2 regions of the Shewanella sp. SP2S2-6 genome follow, and region 1 is predicted to be linked to the other one. Evidence: predicted binding sites of a transcription regulator. Region 1 holds the regulator's gene; the other holds the start of a gene.

Region 1 (8,070 bases):
CTCGATTCGCCAGCACGTTTACAGCTGGCGTTAACCAGCTTGGTTTTTGCTCAGGATCATCGGCCAACTCAGTACGCCAGTTTGGCGCGCGCTCATTTAAGAAGTTTTGCAGGGTTATAGGCTCGCCAAAGTTCACATAACCTTGACCGAAATTACCCAGTTTGCGGATCGCGCCAAACACTTGCCACACAGATTCTTTTTTCTTTTTCTTACCACTTAACTCTTTATGGTACGTCGCCACTTCCATCACATGGTCATAGCCTAAATACACAGGCACTAGCGTGACTGGACGCTCGATACCGCGCAGCACACTGTTCATAGTCATAGCAATCATGCCGGTTTTTGGCGCCAATAGACGACCCGTACGTGAGCGGCCGCCTTCGGAGAAATATTCCACCGAATAACCTTTAGCAAACAGTTGATCTAAATACTCACGGAATACTGCGGTATACAGCTTGTTGCCATTAAAACTACGGCGGATAAAGAAGGCACCACCGCGACGGAACATAGGTCCAGCGGGCCAGAAGTTGAGGTTAATACCTGCGGCAATGTGCGGCGGAACCATACCTTGATAGTACAAAATATACGATAACAGCAGGTAATCCATGTGGCTGCGATGACAAGGTACATAGACAATCTCGTGGCCATCGTGGTGCAGCTGACGAACTTGCTCGGCACCTTTGATGTTGATCCCGCTGTAAAGCTTGTTCCACAACCAAGTTAAGAAACGCTCGGCAATACGCACTAAGCTATCTGAGTAATCTGCAGCGATTTCATCAAGATACTCAATGGCTGTCTCGCGCGCTTGGGTCTCAGAAATCTTTTTGTTGGCCGCTTCTTCTTGAATCGCTTTACGCAAGGACTCGGATTTGAGCAGCGAATGAAACAGTGCTTGGCGATTTGGCAGCACAGGCCCTGTCATCACCTTACGTTGACGACGGAAATGCACCCGCGCTACCCGCGCTAACTTATGGGCGATCCCCATGTCAGTGCCGTGTTCGTCGGCCATGTATCGCAGAGATACCGCATTTGAAAACTGTACGAAGTTATGTCGACCTAAGAATAGAATCATCAAGCATTTGCGCAGCCAAGTCGGGTTTTCCCGCTCAAACACAGCCGCCTTCATAGTGTCGTCTTCTTTCCCTGGCGTGCGGCCCCAATACAGGCTCACGGGCACCAGTTGAATGTCTAATTCAGGGCGCTCCTTATGCACGGCCAACAAACGCATAAAGCATTCGAGGAAAGGCTCGTTACCGGCACGCTCACCAAACAGCGGCTTACGCCCTTGAAGGCAGACAACCCGAGGCGCAATCACACCATTTGCCACTAAAGGCTCATAGGGGCTCGGCAGTCCTAACTTAGCCGTAATTTCGCTCAGGGCAGCGATGTCACTCAGCGATTCCGTTTTCATCACATAAGCAAGGGGTCTGGAGGCATCCAGATTCAGATCGGCAAAGGGATCCTGAGGCACAACAATAGTGTGCACTAAGTGTTTTTGGATCCAGCGTAATGATTTCAACCAAAGAGAGTCGTGTTTAGGCATTATTCTTATGCAATTAAGTACGTTTACTAGCCCGGTAGAATACCAGACTATGGGTAATATTCGCTAATTCTCTCCAACATAGCTAAAAAGTGGTTAATACTTGCGCTGCAAATAATACTGTATATACTAACAGTAACTGTATAGAAAAACAGGAAACACCATGAGACCTTTGACGCCACGCCAAGCTGAAATTTTAGAGCTAATTAAACGAAATATTGCCGATACTGGCATGCCACCCACTCGGGCAGAAATCGCGACCCGTTTAGGTTTTAAGAGCGCCAATGCGGCTGAAGAGCATCTTAAAGCGTTGGCGAAAAAGGGCTGCATTGAGATCATGCCAGGCACATCGCGGGGCATTCGCCTACCTGCGGAAGTCGAAGATTTAACTGAAACAGGTTTACCACTTATCGGTCAAGTGGCTGCTGGCGAACCTATTCTTGCCCAAGAACATGTCGAACAGTACTACCAAGTCGACCCGAGCATGTTCCATCCCGCCGCCGATTTCTTACTGCGGGTTAAAGGCGACAGCATGAAGAATATCGGCATTCTCGAAGGAGATTTGCTGGCTGTCCATAAAGTACAACAAGCTAGAAATGGTCAAGTGGTTGTCGCTAGAGTCGACGACGATGTCACTGTTAAACGTTTCGAAAAAAAAGGCAATGTGGTCTATCTACACGCCGAAAATGAAGACTATTCCCCGATAAAAGTGGATTTAGGCTATCAAAGTTTAACAATTGAAGGACTCGCCGTCGGTGTGATCCGTAATGGAGATTGGCTATGAACAAACTACTTGGCAATGCACCCCGCCATCCGGGCTTGTGGCTCGATGAAGTCCGTGATGCCGACTATGACTGGCACCACGCACCTATCGCCTGCATGCCAACTAAGACTCAAGGCCGCCAAGAGTTAATCCATTTGAGTGCGCAACTCGCCCAGTTAAGCCAACAGGGTCGTTGGTTAGTACTCATCAACCCACCGAGCATTGGCTACAAACAAATGCTCGCCAATGCAGGCGTGCGTATGGACAGAGTCTTGCTGGTGCACGCTAAAGATGAAGTCGAAACCCTGTGGGCGATGGAAAAAGCCTTAACAAGTGGTACGTCCAGTGCGGTTATTACTTGGACCCAATCACTGGATGCACGCGATAATCGTCGCCTGCAAATCGTCGCTAAAAGTGCCCGCGCCATGGGTATAGTGCTAGAAGACGTAAACAGTCACTTACATGGCGACGTACGCATTGAGCAAGGCAATCTCTTCGGCCAACAATCTTTTTTTAGCGCTGTACATTAAATATTCATTTATTTTTTTACCTTGAAAGCCGCCTCGCCTATGAATGTGAGGCTTTTTTTTGGCAATTTTTCAGACAATTAGATAAATAAGTGATCTTGATCAATATTTAAACAGCAAGTATGGTTGATTTAGTCGGCGATGATATATCGCCGCCCGTGGCAAATAAATCGAGCCGTAATCGAGTTCAAAATGCCACTAAAAATAGAGAACAGATTTATTTCAGTCGTATGTGCCAGCGTGGCTAATACCAGCAGTAACAATACTTAATTAAAAGTAACAGCCGCCAACGCACGTTGAAGTCAAAAACGCTTTTTTGGGAACTGAAGAGTTTGCATAGAGTTGAGACTTACTGTGTTGCTCTTCTTTGTAGTTGCTATTCGCAATTGGCAGAGGAGAAGTCTTGTGAAGCAATTGTTGTATTGTTTACTCGTGGTGTTATTCGCACCACCGTTGGCCGCCGCGGACATGCGGTTCAACATGACCCCTGGCGTAACCGAGATCAGTGGCAAGGTTTATCACTTGCACATGACCATCTTGTATATCTGCTGCGCCATTGGCCTTGTGGTCTTTGGCGTGATGATTTACGCCATGATCAATCACAGAAAATCCAAAGGCGCTGTCGCGTCGCACTTTCACGAAAGCACTAAAGTTGAAATCGCTTGGACGATTCTGCCATTTATCATTTTGATCTTAATGGCGATTCCAGCGACAAAAACCTTAATTGCTATGGAAGATCCCAGCAATGCCGATCTCACCGTTAAAGTCACAGGTTCCCAATGGAAATGGCACTACAGCTATTTCGATCAAGACATTGATTTTTACAGCATACTCGCAACCCCAAGAACACAAATCGACGGTACCGAAACCAAAGGGGAAAATTACCTTTTGGAGGTCGATAAGCCGCTCGTGCTACCGATAAATCGCAAAATCCGCTTTTTAATGACCTCAGAAGACGTCATTCATTCATGGTGGGTACCTGCTTTTGCGGTGAAAAAAGATGCTAATCCTGGGTTTATCAATGAGGCCTGGACTCGCATAGACAAACCCGGCATTTACCGTGGTCAGTGCGCCGAACTTTGCGGTAAAGACCATGGTTTTATGCCGATTGTAGTGCAAGCCTTACCCGAAGCCGAGTTTGAAGCTTGGGTAGCGGAGCAAAAACAAGCTGCAGGCGCGGCGGCAGAAGCTGCTCAAGCTGCATTGTCACAGACCCTTAGCAAAGAGGAGCTGATGACCCAAGGTGAGCAAGTTTACCTCGGTCACTGCGCAGCCTGCCACCAGCCTAATGGCGAGGGGTTACAAGGCGTATTCCCACACCTCAAAGGCAGTCCGATAGCAACGGGACAGCTCAGCGGCCACCTTGAAATCGTGATCAACGGTAAAACGGGTACGGCCATGCAAGCCTTTGGTAAGCAATTGAATGCACAAGAAATTGCCGCTGTGATTACCTATGAGCGTAATGCGTGGGGTAATAATACTGGCGACGCTGTGCAGGCCAAAGATGTTAATGAGCATATGAACGGCAGTACTGGCACACAGGCACCTGCTACCGCACCAGTCAGCACGACCCCAACACCCGCACCTGCAACAGAGCCCGCAGCCGTTGTCGACTCCACAACCATAGTCGATCCAGCGAGTCTCCCTACTCTCACCCACGACGCCTTGATGGCCGAAGGTGAAACTGTTTACGCCACCACTTGTGCGGCCTGCCATCAGTTAACGGGAGCTGGCATACCACCAGCCTTCCCCGCACTCGCTGGCAGTGCTATCGCCACAGGACCCGTTGCTAATCATCTCGACATAGTAATACATGGCAAAACGGGCACGGCGATGCAGGCATTTGGCAAACAACTCAGTCCACAGCAACTCGCGGCCGTCATTACCTATGAGCGCAATGCTTGGGGCAACAATACCGGCGATACAGTGCAACCCGCTGATATCGCCAGCCATGGACAGTAGGGGATTATGATGAGCACAACGACTCAAGATCAAACCGCAGCCCATGATGACCATCATCATGGTGCGCCAAAGGGCATCATGCGCTGGGTGCTAACCACCAACCATAAAGACATTGGTACTCTGTATTTATGGTTCAGCTTCATTATGTTTTTAACCGGTGGCGCTATGGCCATGGTGATCCGCGCTGAACTGTTTCAGCCCGGATTACAATTGGTCGAGCCCAACTTCTTCAACCAAATGACCACAGTCCATGGGCTGATTATGGTGTTCGGCGCCGTGATGCCAGCCTTTACTGGGCTCGCCAACTGGCTGATCCCTATGATGATTGGGGCGCCCGATATGGCGCTGCCACGGATGAATAACTGGAGTTTTTGGATCTTACCCTTCGCCTTTACCATTTTGCTCAGCTCACTGTTTATGGAAGGCGGCGGGCCTAACTTTGGTTGGACCTTCTACGCGCCACTATCAACCACTTATAGCCCCGATAGCACGGCACTCTTCGTGTTCTCTATTCATATCATGGGGATAAGTTCAATTATGGGCGCAATCAACGTGATTGTGACCATAGTGAACTTACGTGCGCCCGGCATGACATGGATGAAGTTACCGCTATTTGTATGGACTTGGCTTATCACAGCATTCCTGCTGATCGCTGTGATGCCCGTCCTCGCGGGCGCTGTAACTATGGTGCTGACCGATAAGTTTTTCGGCACTAGCTTCTTCGACGCCGCGGGGGGTGGCGATCCTGTGATGTTCCAGCATATTTTCTGGTTCTTCGGCCACCCTGAGGTCTACATCATGATTTTGCCGTCCTTTGGCATTATCTCCGCCATAGTACCCGCCTTCAGCCGCAAACCATTATTTGGCTATGCATCAATGGTTTATGCCACTGCCAGTATTGCAATTCTGTCGTTCCTCGTGTGGGCGCACCACATGTTCACTACAGGCATGCCAGTGTTTGCCGAGCTGTTCTTCATGTATTGCACTATGTTGATTGCGGTGCCAACGGGGGTGAAAGTGTTTAACTGGGTCGCGACTATGTGGCGTGGTTCACTCAGCTTCGAAACCCCTATGTTGTTCGCCGTGGCCTTTATCATACTCTTCACCATTGGCGGGTTTTCGGGGTTAATGCTCGCCATTACGCCAGCCGACTTCCAATACCACGACACCTACTTTGTGGTGGCGCATTTCCATTATGTGCTCGTGACTGGGGCGATTTTCTCCATCATGGCGGCAGCCTATTACTGGCTCCCTAAATGGACGGGGCACATGTACAACGAGCGACTGGGGCAATGGCATTTCTGGTGTTCGGTGATTTCGGTCAACGTACTGTTTTTCCCGATGCATTTCCTTGGGCTAGCTGGTATGCCAAGGCGTATCCCCGATTACTCGATTCAATTTGCCGATGTTAATCAAATAGTCTCGATTGGTGGCTTCGCCTTTGGCTTATCGCAATTGATTTTCTTAGTGTTAGTCATCAAGTGCATCCGTGGCGGCGAGAAAGCCCCCGCTAAACCTTGGGAAGGTTCCGAGGGTTTAGAGTGGACATTGCCAAGCCCAGCGCCTTACCACTCCTTCACGACACCACCTGAGGTGAAATGAAATGACGAACCATCACCAGCCAGAAAAACCTAAGTCAAATCGAAAGCTTATCAGCATGCTCGTCATGGGCTGTATTGGTATGTTTGGTTTTGGGTTCGCGCTGGTGCCGCTATACGATGTGCTATGTGAGAAGCTGGGGATTAACGGTAAAACCTCCAATACCGCCAGTAGTTATCAAGCGATAACCATAGATACTAGCCGTATTGTCACAGTGGAATTTATCTCCCAAGTGCAAACGGGTATGCCGTGGAAATTTGAGCCGCAAACCAAGCGGCTCGAAGTTCACCCCGGCGAACTGATACACACAGCATTTTTGGCACGCAATGTGTCAGACAGGGCCACGGTCGGTCAGGCGATACCTTCAATATCACCTGGGCAAGGCGCGGCATATTTTAATAAAACGGAATGTTTTTGCTTTAATCAACAGCACTTAGCGGCTTCGACAAGCGCTGAGTTGCCGCTCATTTTCTTTGTGGATCCTCAGTTACCTGAATCCATCCACACTCTGACCCTCTCTTACACCCTCTACGACATTACCGACAAGCAGTTAGCGTCTGCCATAGAGCAAGGAGCTGCAAAATGACCACAAAACATGAAAATTACTATGTTCCCGCCCAAAGTGCTTGGCCCATCATTGGCGCTATAGGATTGTTTCTAATCGCCTTGGGTGCAGGGCACTTTGTCCATCAACTAAAATCTGGCGCATCGGGTGGCGGTTATATCCTGCTAGCGGGTATCGCCGTGATCCTCTTTATGCTGGTTGGCTGGTTTAGAACCGTGATCAACGAATCTATGACTGGACTTTATTCGCACCAAATGGATAGATCCTTTCGCCAAGGCATGAGCTGGTTTATTTTTTCAGAAGTGATGTTCTTCGGCGCATTTTTTGGTGCGTTATTTTATGCCCGAATGGTCGCAGTGCCTTGGCTCGGTGGCGCCTCCAATAATGCCATGACCCACGAAGTACTCTGGCCACAATTCGAAGCCGTTTGGCCGTTGCTCACTACGCCAGATGGCACCAAAACCGAAGCGATGCCTTGGAATGGCCTGCCGTTAATCAACACTATCGTGCTGCTGACCTCCTCAGTCACCTTACATTTTGCCCATGTCAGCCTAGAGAAAGGCAAGCGCTCGGCCATCACACTGTGGCTCGGGATCACCATACTTTTGGGTATGGGTTTCCTTGCCTTGCAGGCCGAAGAATATATGCATGCCTACCATGAGATGGGGCTCACCCTGACCTCAGGGGTTTATGGCAACACCTTCTTCCTCTTAACTGGCTTTCACGGCATGCATGTCTCGCTCGGCACTCTGTTTTTATTAGTCTTGTTTTTCAGAGTGTTGAAGGGCCACTTTAGCGCAGATAAGCATTTTGCTTTCCAAGCGGGGAGTTGGTATTGGCACTTTGTCGATGTGGTCTGGCTGTGTTTGTTTATTTTCGTCTACGTACTTTAAGGCTTTAGTAAGGCGTGGGATTGGGCCTGATTAACCCAGTCCCTAATGCCACCAGCAGCAACAGAATAACGAGTACCGAGAAAATCACCCGGCGACCAAGATAACGGCTCATAGGCACTTTGTCGTCACCTTTAACCATAATAAACAAGGCCCTACCTAGATTAAAAATGATGAACAGCAACAGCAGAACTAAGACCAATTTAAAAATGAATAGGGTATTC
Region 2 (8,070 bases), on a different contig from region 1:
AGGTCAAGAAACGCTTCTTTGATTGCAGTAAATCAGGCGCTTTGGCTTGTAAGGCAAAACTGCTTGGCATCGCCGTTTTTGTATTAATGCCCGGCAGGAAGTTAATCACGCTGCCCGTTAGTAAACGCTCTGGATTTTTAATGCCTGAGAGGGAAATATCGGCACCTTCAAGCCAAAACACCCCGTCGTTAGTTAACAGTGAACCGTATTGAGGTTCAAACTTAGCCACGGCTATTACGCCATTCGCGGTGAGTTGCTTGCTTAAAATGCTGCCGATATTGATGCCGCGATAAACAATACGAGTGCCTTTGTCGACACCGTTAGCATCAGCCATGGTCAGGTTTATTTCTATGCCGCCAAGGGCTGTGGTTTCTGAATCATAAAGCGAAAAAATGTCACCGTTTTTGGCAATATCCGCTTTATCATCAGAGCTAAAACTCACGCCGCCAGCCAGAATGGATGCCAAACTCTCAGAGCTGACTTTAACGCCTGTCAGTGATGCATCAATTTTGACGCCGGAGACATTCCAAAAGTGGGAGTTTTTCTTCACTAATCGCGCGTATTGCTCTTGAATAAAAGCGCTGATGATGACTCTTTGATTACCATCTAAACGATAGCTAACCACACTGCCCACAGGGATTTGGCGGAAAAATATTGGCGAGCCAACATCCAACGAACCGAGTTTGTCTGAGGTCAGTTCGACCATCACACCTTCTGAGCCGATTTGCATCGGCGGCGGTTGGCGTTCAGCCTCGAAGAAGGTTGACGCATTACCTTTGCCCGGTTGAATCGCGATGTAGTTACCCGAAAACAACGCATCTAAGCCTTCAACACCTGTGATACTGGCCTTAGGGGTGACCAGCCAGAAGAGAGTTTCCTTATTTAAGAAAGGCTTAGCACGGTAGTCCATCATGACTTTAACGTTTACGCCCTTGAGATCTTCATCTATTCCTATGTCTTTGACTTTACCGACAGTCAAGCCTTGGTATTTGACTAAGGTTTTACCTACGTCAATCCCAGTGGCGCTCGGAAAGTGAATTTGAATTTCAACGCCCGATTCTTTAATGCTCTTAATGCCCAGCCACGCACCCAATGCCAACGCGACAATAGGCAGTAGCCAAATGGGCGAAAAGAGTTTTTTCTTTACAACTTTCGGCGATTCAATTTGTGTCATCTTGAGGTTCCAATCGATCCCAGAGTAAACGAGTGTCTAACACTTTTGCGGCTAACTGAGTTAACAGAATAACCAAGGCAAATGCGGTCGCTGCAGGCGCGGGTTTAGCGTCGAGTAGTTGTCCCATATTCACTAATGCCACTGTGATTGAGATGACAAATAAATCGAGCATAGACCAACGACCAATCCATTCGATGATGTGAAAACCCACCATCAATTTCTTTTTTGAAATCGGAATATCAAAGCTGATCGCGCACAGATAAATGGATAAGCCGATGATTTTAATCCATGGCACTAAAATACTGGCAGTAAAAACTATCACGGCAATGGGCAACATATCTGAATGCACTAGATGCAAAATGCCCGAAAAAATGGTGTCGTGCCGCACTTGCCCTTGGTTGGTCAGCATAGTGATAGGGTAAATGTTGGCAGGCACCAGCAAGATGGCAGCGGTAATCAACAAAGCCCAACTTTTTTGCAGGCTGGAATAGTCCCTGACCTGCAACTCAGCTTCACAGCGCTGACAGTGGCTGAGGTCACTACTATTGAGCTGGCGGCAGACCTTACACAGACACAGGCCGATATCTTTACCTTGTTGCTTCATATCAGCGATGACCTTCCAATAAAGTCCACATGTGCTCTAAGTCGTACTCTCGTTGAAGAAATAAAGTCACGAGAAACAACATATTGAAGCAAAATGTGCCCATACCAAAATAAATATCCGAAAAATCAGAAAGCTGGAACGATGAAACCAAAAAGCTGATCACATAAATTTCCAGCATAGTGAGCTGCGACAATACGCCATGAAACTTCAATAATTGCTTTAATGAGTTACGCCAAAAAAGACGACTCAGTCCCCATTTCACAATCAAAATCTGCGTCAGTATCGACAACAGTAATAAGCCTGGACCAATCACAGCGGCGGCAAGCACAGCTAAACCAACGACCCAATAACCTTGGTCAAATACCGCAAACGCGCCCTGAAAAACCGTGGTGGTGCGAATGCTGCCGAAAAAGTGAATTTCGAGTACGGGTAAAAAATTGGCAGGAAAATAAAATACTAGTGCCGAGATACATAGGGCGAGCATGCCATTTACAGAGCAGTAAGGAGTGTCATAAAGTGCAGTGCTGCAACGGGGGCAAAGGGCTCTGACACCGCTTGGCAAGGCACGTTTGCGGACTGCTAAATCGCAGGAACGGCAAAGGATTACTGAATTTTCTGCTGCGTTTTCATGCATATAAAAATATATATTAGCCTAAATAGGAGTAATAACAGCGAGATCGGTGCAAAGTGTAGTGCTAATCAGCCGTTCTGCACAGTCTAGCGCTTTATAATCTTGGCAACGAAAGTACGCTAATAATATCAGATTAATCAGAACACTTGCATCACAAGTTCAATCTATGTCACTCTAGTTACTGTATATAAAAACAGTGCGAGGGCAGTCATGGCAGTAATAACACAGTTTGTCGTGGTCAGAGAAGGGGTTGAAAAGATGACATTCACATCTAAGAAGGAGGCTGATGCCTACGATAAGATGCTCGATATCGCCGATAACCTTATCCCCTTCATTCAAAAAGCTGATTTAGGTATAGATGAAAGCGTGGGCGAAAAGCTCGCATTCTATTTTGCTAACAATAAAGATGAGCTGACGAACTTGCTTAAAGGTGTCGTTCAGGTTAATAGTACGCCAACGAATCCACCTGCTGCGAAAAAAGCGGCTAAAAAGACCGAAGCAGCAGAATAAAATTGTTAGGAAATGTAATGAAATCGAAATTTTATGAGTCACTTAACCGTCAAGCCTTGGCCTTGTTGGAAGGGGAAGATGACCTTGTTGCGGCAATGGCGAATTTTTCAGCCTTACTCAATGATAATTTGACTGAGCTGAACTGGGTGGGATTCTACGTTATGCGTGGCGAACAACTGGTACTTGGCCCGTTTCAAGGTAAACTGGCTTGTACACGCATTCCGCTAGGAAAAGGCGTGTGTGGTACGGCGGCATTCACCAATCAAACCCAGCGAGTGGCCGATGTTCATCAATTTGATGGCCATATTGCCTGTGATTCTGCCAGTAATTCTGAAATCGTTGTGCCAGTTCGTGCCCAAGGTAACGTGGTTGCCGTGCTCGATATTGACAGCCCAATCTTCGATCGTTTCGATGAAGAAGACCAAAAGGGGCTGGAATTACTGGTTAAAAGTTTTGAAAACTGCCTATTTGATTAATTTGCGTACAATAACGCATAATTCATAGTCGCAATCGGTGGCGTGCGCCTTATAATATGCGCCTGCACGCATTAAGCTGGTTTGATTGGCATGCAATGAATAAGCTTAGTGTTTTGAGCTGTAAAAATTTGTTAAGGTATATTTTTTTTAACTTTAGTAAACGCGGCTAGGATGCTAATTTGTACGTTGACTCAATATTGAGTTTAACGAAGATAAACGACACGTAAGAAGCTGATATATATATCACCTCGAATCGATGTCCCTTTTTGACTGTGGAAGTAATGATGGAATCAACAGAAAAGTTGACCGACACCAATGCAATTTTGGCGTATTTGTATGAAACATTTCCTTTGTGCTTTATTGCTGAAGGTGAAACTAAGCCATTAAAAATCGGATTGTTTCAAGATTTGGCTGAAAGGTTGGCTGATGATTCTAAAGTCAGTAAAACTCAGCTCAGAGTTGCCTTAAGACGTTACACCAGCAGCTGGCGCTATTTAAAGTGCGTTAAAGCGGGCGCACAACGCGTTAATCTGGATGGCGAACCTTGCGGCGAGTTAGAGCAAGAGCACATTGACCATGCTCAAGCCATGTTGAAAGAGAGTCAGGATAAAGCGAAAGCGAAACGTGCAGCACTCGCACCTAAGCCTGCGGCGAAGAAAGCACCTAAAAAGGTGGCTGTTCCTCAACGTGCTAAAACTGAGCGTCCTGCTAAGCCTGCGCCTAAAGCTGCAGCGCCAGTCGTAAATTATGTCCAAGCACAATTGACTGATTTAACGAAAAAACAACGCGTCAATGTTAAGTTAGGTATGACACCCGTAGCCGGTGTGATTACTGATATTAACAAGGAAGATATTCATGTTCAGCTTGATAGTGGCCTAACGATTAAAGTTAGAGCAGAACATATCCTGCTGTAATCATTTTTTAAAACGGAGTAACTTGTTGATGCGAAAACTCACTTTGGCTACCTCGATCGCCACTGTTTTTGTCGGATTCTCGGCTTGGGCCGTACCACCCACGATTCAAATCAGCGAGTTACCCACTCTCAAGCAGGAAGCGCAACATAAGGTCGCGAGCAAAAGGGTAACGGACTTATACACTCGTTCGCACTATCATAGATTTAATCTTGATGATGCCTTTTCTACGCAAATTTTTGACCGTTATCTACAGCAGTTAGACTATCGCCGCAATGTGTTAACCCAAGCGGATGTCGATAGTTTTAAACCTTATGCTACCCAATTCGATGACATGCTCAGTTCTGGTGAACTTGAGCCTGCCTATAAAATGTTTGATATCGTCCAAAAGCGTCGTTATGAAGGCTTTGTCTATGCTTTATCCCTACTGGATAAAGAGATGGACTTCTCCGCCCCTGGCGATGCCTATGAGTACGACCGTGACGATGCGGCATGGCCAAAAGATCAATCCGAGATCAACGAGTTATGGCGTCAACGTGTTAAATACGATGCGCTAAATCTAAAACTCACAGGTAAAAAATGGCCTGAGATTGTTGAGATCCTGCAAAAGCGTTACAACAACGCCATCAAACGTTTGACTCAAACCAACAGTGAAGACGTGTTCCAAGGCGTGATGAATGCCTTCTCACGCAGCATTGAGCCGCATACGAGTTACCTGTCACCACGCAATGCTGAACGTTTCCAAATGGAAATGAATTTAAGCCTTGAAGGGATTGGTGCTCAACTGCAACTTGAAGACGATTACACTGTTATTAAAAGCTTAATTGCTGGCGGCCCTGCGGCTGGCAGCGAAAAACTGTCGCCGGAAGACAAGATTGTCGGCGTCGGTCAAGAAGGCGGTGAAATTGTTGATGTGATCGGCTGGCGTTTAGACGACGTGGTTGATCTGATAAAGGGGCCTAAGGGCAGTAAAGTCGTACTGCAAATTTTACCGAAGAAAGGCGGTTCGAATGCTAAGCCATTCGACGTTACCTTAGTACGCGATAAAATTCGTCTTGAAGACAGAGCGGCAACCTCTAAGGTGATTGAACCTAAAGACGGCGAGTACGCTAATCGCAAAGTCGGCGTGATCCATATTCCTGGTTTCTACATGAACCTGTCACAGGACGTTGAAAAAGAGCTAGTGAAGTTAAACGAAGCCAAAGTTGAAGGCATAGTCATCGACCTTAGAGGTAACGGTGGTGGTGCATTAACAGAAGCCGTGTTGCTGACGGGACTCTTTATCGATATGGGCCCTGTGGTGCAAATTCGTGATGCTGATGGCCGTGTGTCTGCGCACCGTGATAACGATGGCAAAACCAGTTATGCGGGCCCGTTGACTGTGATGGTTGACCGTTACAGTGCTTCAGCCTCTGAGATTTTTGCTGCCGCATTGCAAGATTATGACCGCGCGCTGATTGTTGGTGAATCTAGCTTTGGTAAAGGTACAGTGCAGCAGCATAAGAGCTTAGGCCGTATCTACGACATGTATGAAAAGCCAATTGGTCATGTGCAATACACGATTCAAAAGTTCTATCGGATCAATGGCGGCAGCACTCAGCTTAAAGGTGTGACACCAAACATTGCTTACCCAAGTGCGTTAGAGCCAGGTGAGTACGGCGAAGCTGAAGAGAAAAATGCCTTGCCTTGGGATAAAGTGCCAATGGCACAATATGGCACGCTCAATGATGTGACGCCTGAGTTAGTGACTAGCCTTGAGGCCAAGCACCTTAACCGCATCAAAAGCAGTGTAGAGTTTGCTTATATCAATCAAGATATTGCCGACTTTAAAAAGCACCACAAAGAGAAGACAGTTTCTCTGGTTGAAAGTGAGCGCATTGCCTCCCGCGAAGCCGATGAGAAGAAAGTCCTCGATAGAACGAACGAGCGCCGAGTCGCCAATGGTTTAGCATCGGTTAAATCCATGGAAGACATTAAAGACGACGCCGAATTGCCAGACGCATTTTTAGATGAAACGGCTTATATCACTTTAGATATGGCTGATGCGCAAAAACTGGCTAAAACTAGTGCTAAGTAGGCGCTAGTCGAGTCGATTTATCCAATATCAAAACGCGCTTATGGCGCGTTTTTTCTTATTTAGATCAGCGTTAAAGGGATCGAAATGACACAAGCTCAAGCAAAATACTTAAAAGATTATCAAGCGCCACTCTTCACGATAGACACGATCGACTTAGCCTTTAATCTGGCGGGCAATGAGACTCATGTGGAGGCGATAAGTCGGGTAAAACGCGCTTCTAAGCATGCCCAAGCTTTAGTATTGGATGGCGAAGACTTAACTGTCGTCTCGTTGACGGTTGACGGTGAAGCAGTGCCTTACCATGTTAGCGCGGGTCAATTAGTCTTAGAAACGGCGCTTGATGAGTTTGAGCTGAACATCGTCACTAAGCTCGAACCCGAGGCCAATTCGAGCCTTGAAGGCCTGTATATGTCCGATGGTGCCTACTGCACGCAATGTGAGGCTGAGGGCTTTAGACGGATCACTTATTTCCTCGACCGTCCCGATGTATTAGCCAAATATACTGTGCGCATCGAAGCCGATAGAGCCGCATTCCCGTTTTTACTGAGTAACGGGAATTTGATTGATCAAGGCGAATTAGAGGGCGGTCGCCATTATGTTTGCTGGCAAGATCCGTTTCCAAAACCGGCTTACTTGTTTGCCTTAGTCGCTGGCGATTTTGATCTGTTGCAAGATGAGTTCATTACCCGCAGTCGCCGTAAAGTGATCCTGCAAGTGTTCGTCGATAAAGGTAATTTACATAAAGCACGCCATGCGATGGCATCGCTGAAAAAATCCATGGCATGGGATGAGAGTCGTTTTGACCTCGAGTACGATTTAGATATTTACATGATAGTTGCCGTCGACTTTTTCAATATGGGAGCGATGGAAAACAAAGGCTTAAATATCTTCAACACTAAATATGTGCTTGCAGATACGTTAACGGCTACCGACGAGGATTATCACGGTATTGAATCGGTGGTAGGCCATGAGTATTTCCATAATTGGACCGGAAACCGCGTGACGTGCCGTGATTGGTTCCAGCTAAGTTTAAAAGAAGGCTTAACGGTTTTTCGCGATCAAGAATTCAGCTCCGATTTAGGCTCACGCGCTGTGAATCGAATTCACGCAATCAAAGTGATCAAGAATCAGCAATTTGCCGAAGATTCTGGCCCAATGTCCCATCCCATTCGTCCAGAATCTGTGATTGAGATGAATAATTTCTATACAGTCACTGTGTATAACAAGGGCGCTGAAGTGATCCGCATGATGCACACTTTGCTCGGCGAAGAAAAGTTTCAAGCGGGGATGAAACTGTATTTTAATCGCCACGATGGCCAAGCGGTCACCTGCGATGATTTTGTGGCGGCAATGGAAGATGCCAGTGGCGTGGATTTAACCCAATTCCGTTTATGGTATAGCCAAGCGGGCACGCCGATTGTGACTGCGATGGACAGTTTCGATGCGCTAACGGGCATTTACCAATTAACCCTTAAACAAAGTTTAGCGAACTGTGCATCCCCCTTGCATATCCCGTTCAGCATCGAACTCTTAGATGCCAAGGGCCACTCTTTAGTGAATGAAGTTCTCGACTTTACTCAGGCTGAACAAGTGTTTAGTTTTGAGGGATTAAGTCATAAACCGGTGGCTTCGTTACTACAAAACTTCTCCGCGCCCGTTAAATTGCAATATCGATTCAATGTGGATC

Evidence for each region. The regulator LexA, encoded in region 1, represses DNA repair genes until DNA is damaged. The targets are predictions, from matches to a motif close to TACTGTATNNNNATACAGTA.
Region 2: Q4Q57_RS06725 (YebG family protein) is a predicted target of LexA. The motif match lies at 2,589-2,608, and genes of this name have one in related genera.

The regions. Positions count from the first base shown of each region.
Region 1 is NZ_JAUOEQ010000014.1:33,005-41,074, reverse strand. It holds gene plsB (glycerol-3-phosphate 1-O-acyltransferase PlsB) at 1-1,543, opposite strand, end outside; gene lexA (transcriptional repressor LexA) at 1,704-2,324, shown strand; gene Q4Q57_RS11465 (cell division inhibitor SulA) at 2,321-2,833, shown strand; gene coxB (cytochrome c oxidase subunit II) at 3,236-4,792, shown strand; gene ctaD (cytochrome c oxidase subunit I) at 4,802-6,394, shown strand; gene Q4Q57_RS11450 (cytochrome c oxidase assembly protein) at 6,396-6,977, shown strand; gene Q4Q57_RS11445 (cytochrome c oxidase subunit 3) at 6,974-7,849, shown strand; gene Q4Q57_RS11440 (DUF2909 family protein) at 7,854-8,070, opposite strand, start outside.
Region 2 is NZ_JAUOEQ010000006.1:47,999-56,068, reverse strand. It holds gene Q4Q57_RS06740 (MlaD family protein) at 1-1,174, opposite strand, end outside; gene Q4Q57_RS06735 (paraquat-inducible protein A) at 1,161-1,778, opposite strand; gene Q4Q57_RS06730 (paraquat-inducible protein A) at 1,780-2,412, opposite strand; gene Q4Q57_RS06725 (YebG family protein) at 2,620-2,919, shown strand; gene Q4Q57_RS06720 (GAF domain-containing protein) at 2,937-3,395, shown strand; gene proQ (RNA chaperone ProQ) at 3,680-4,309, shown strand; gene prc (carboxy terminal-processing peptidase) at 4,338-6,383, shown strand; gene pepN (aminopeptidase N) at 6,468-8,070, shown strand, end outside.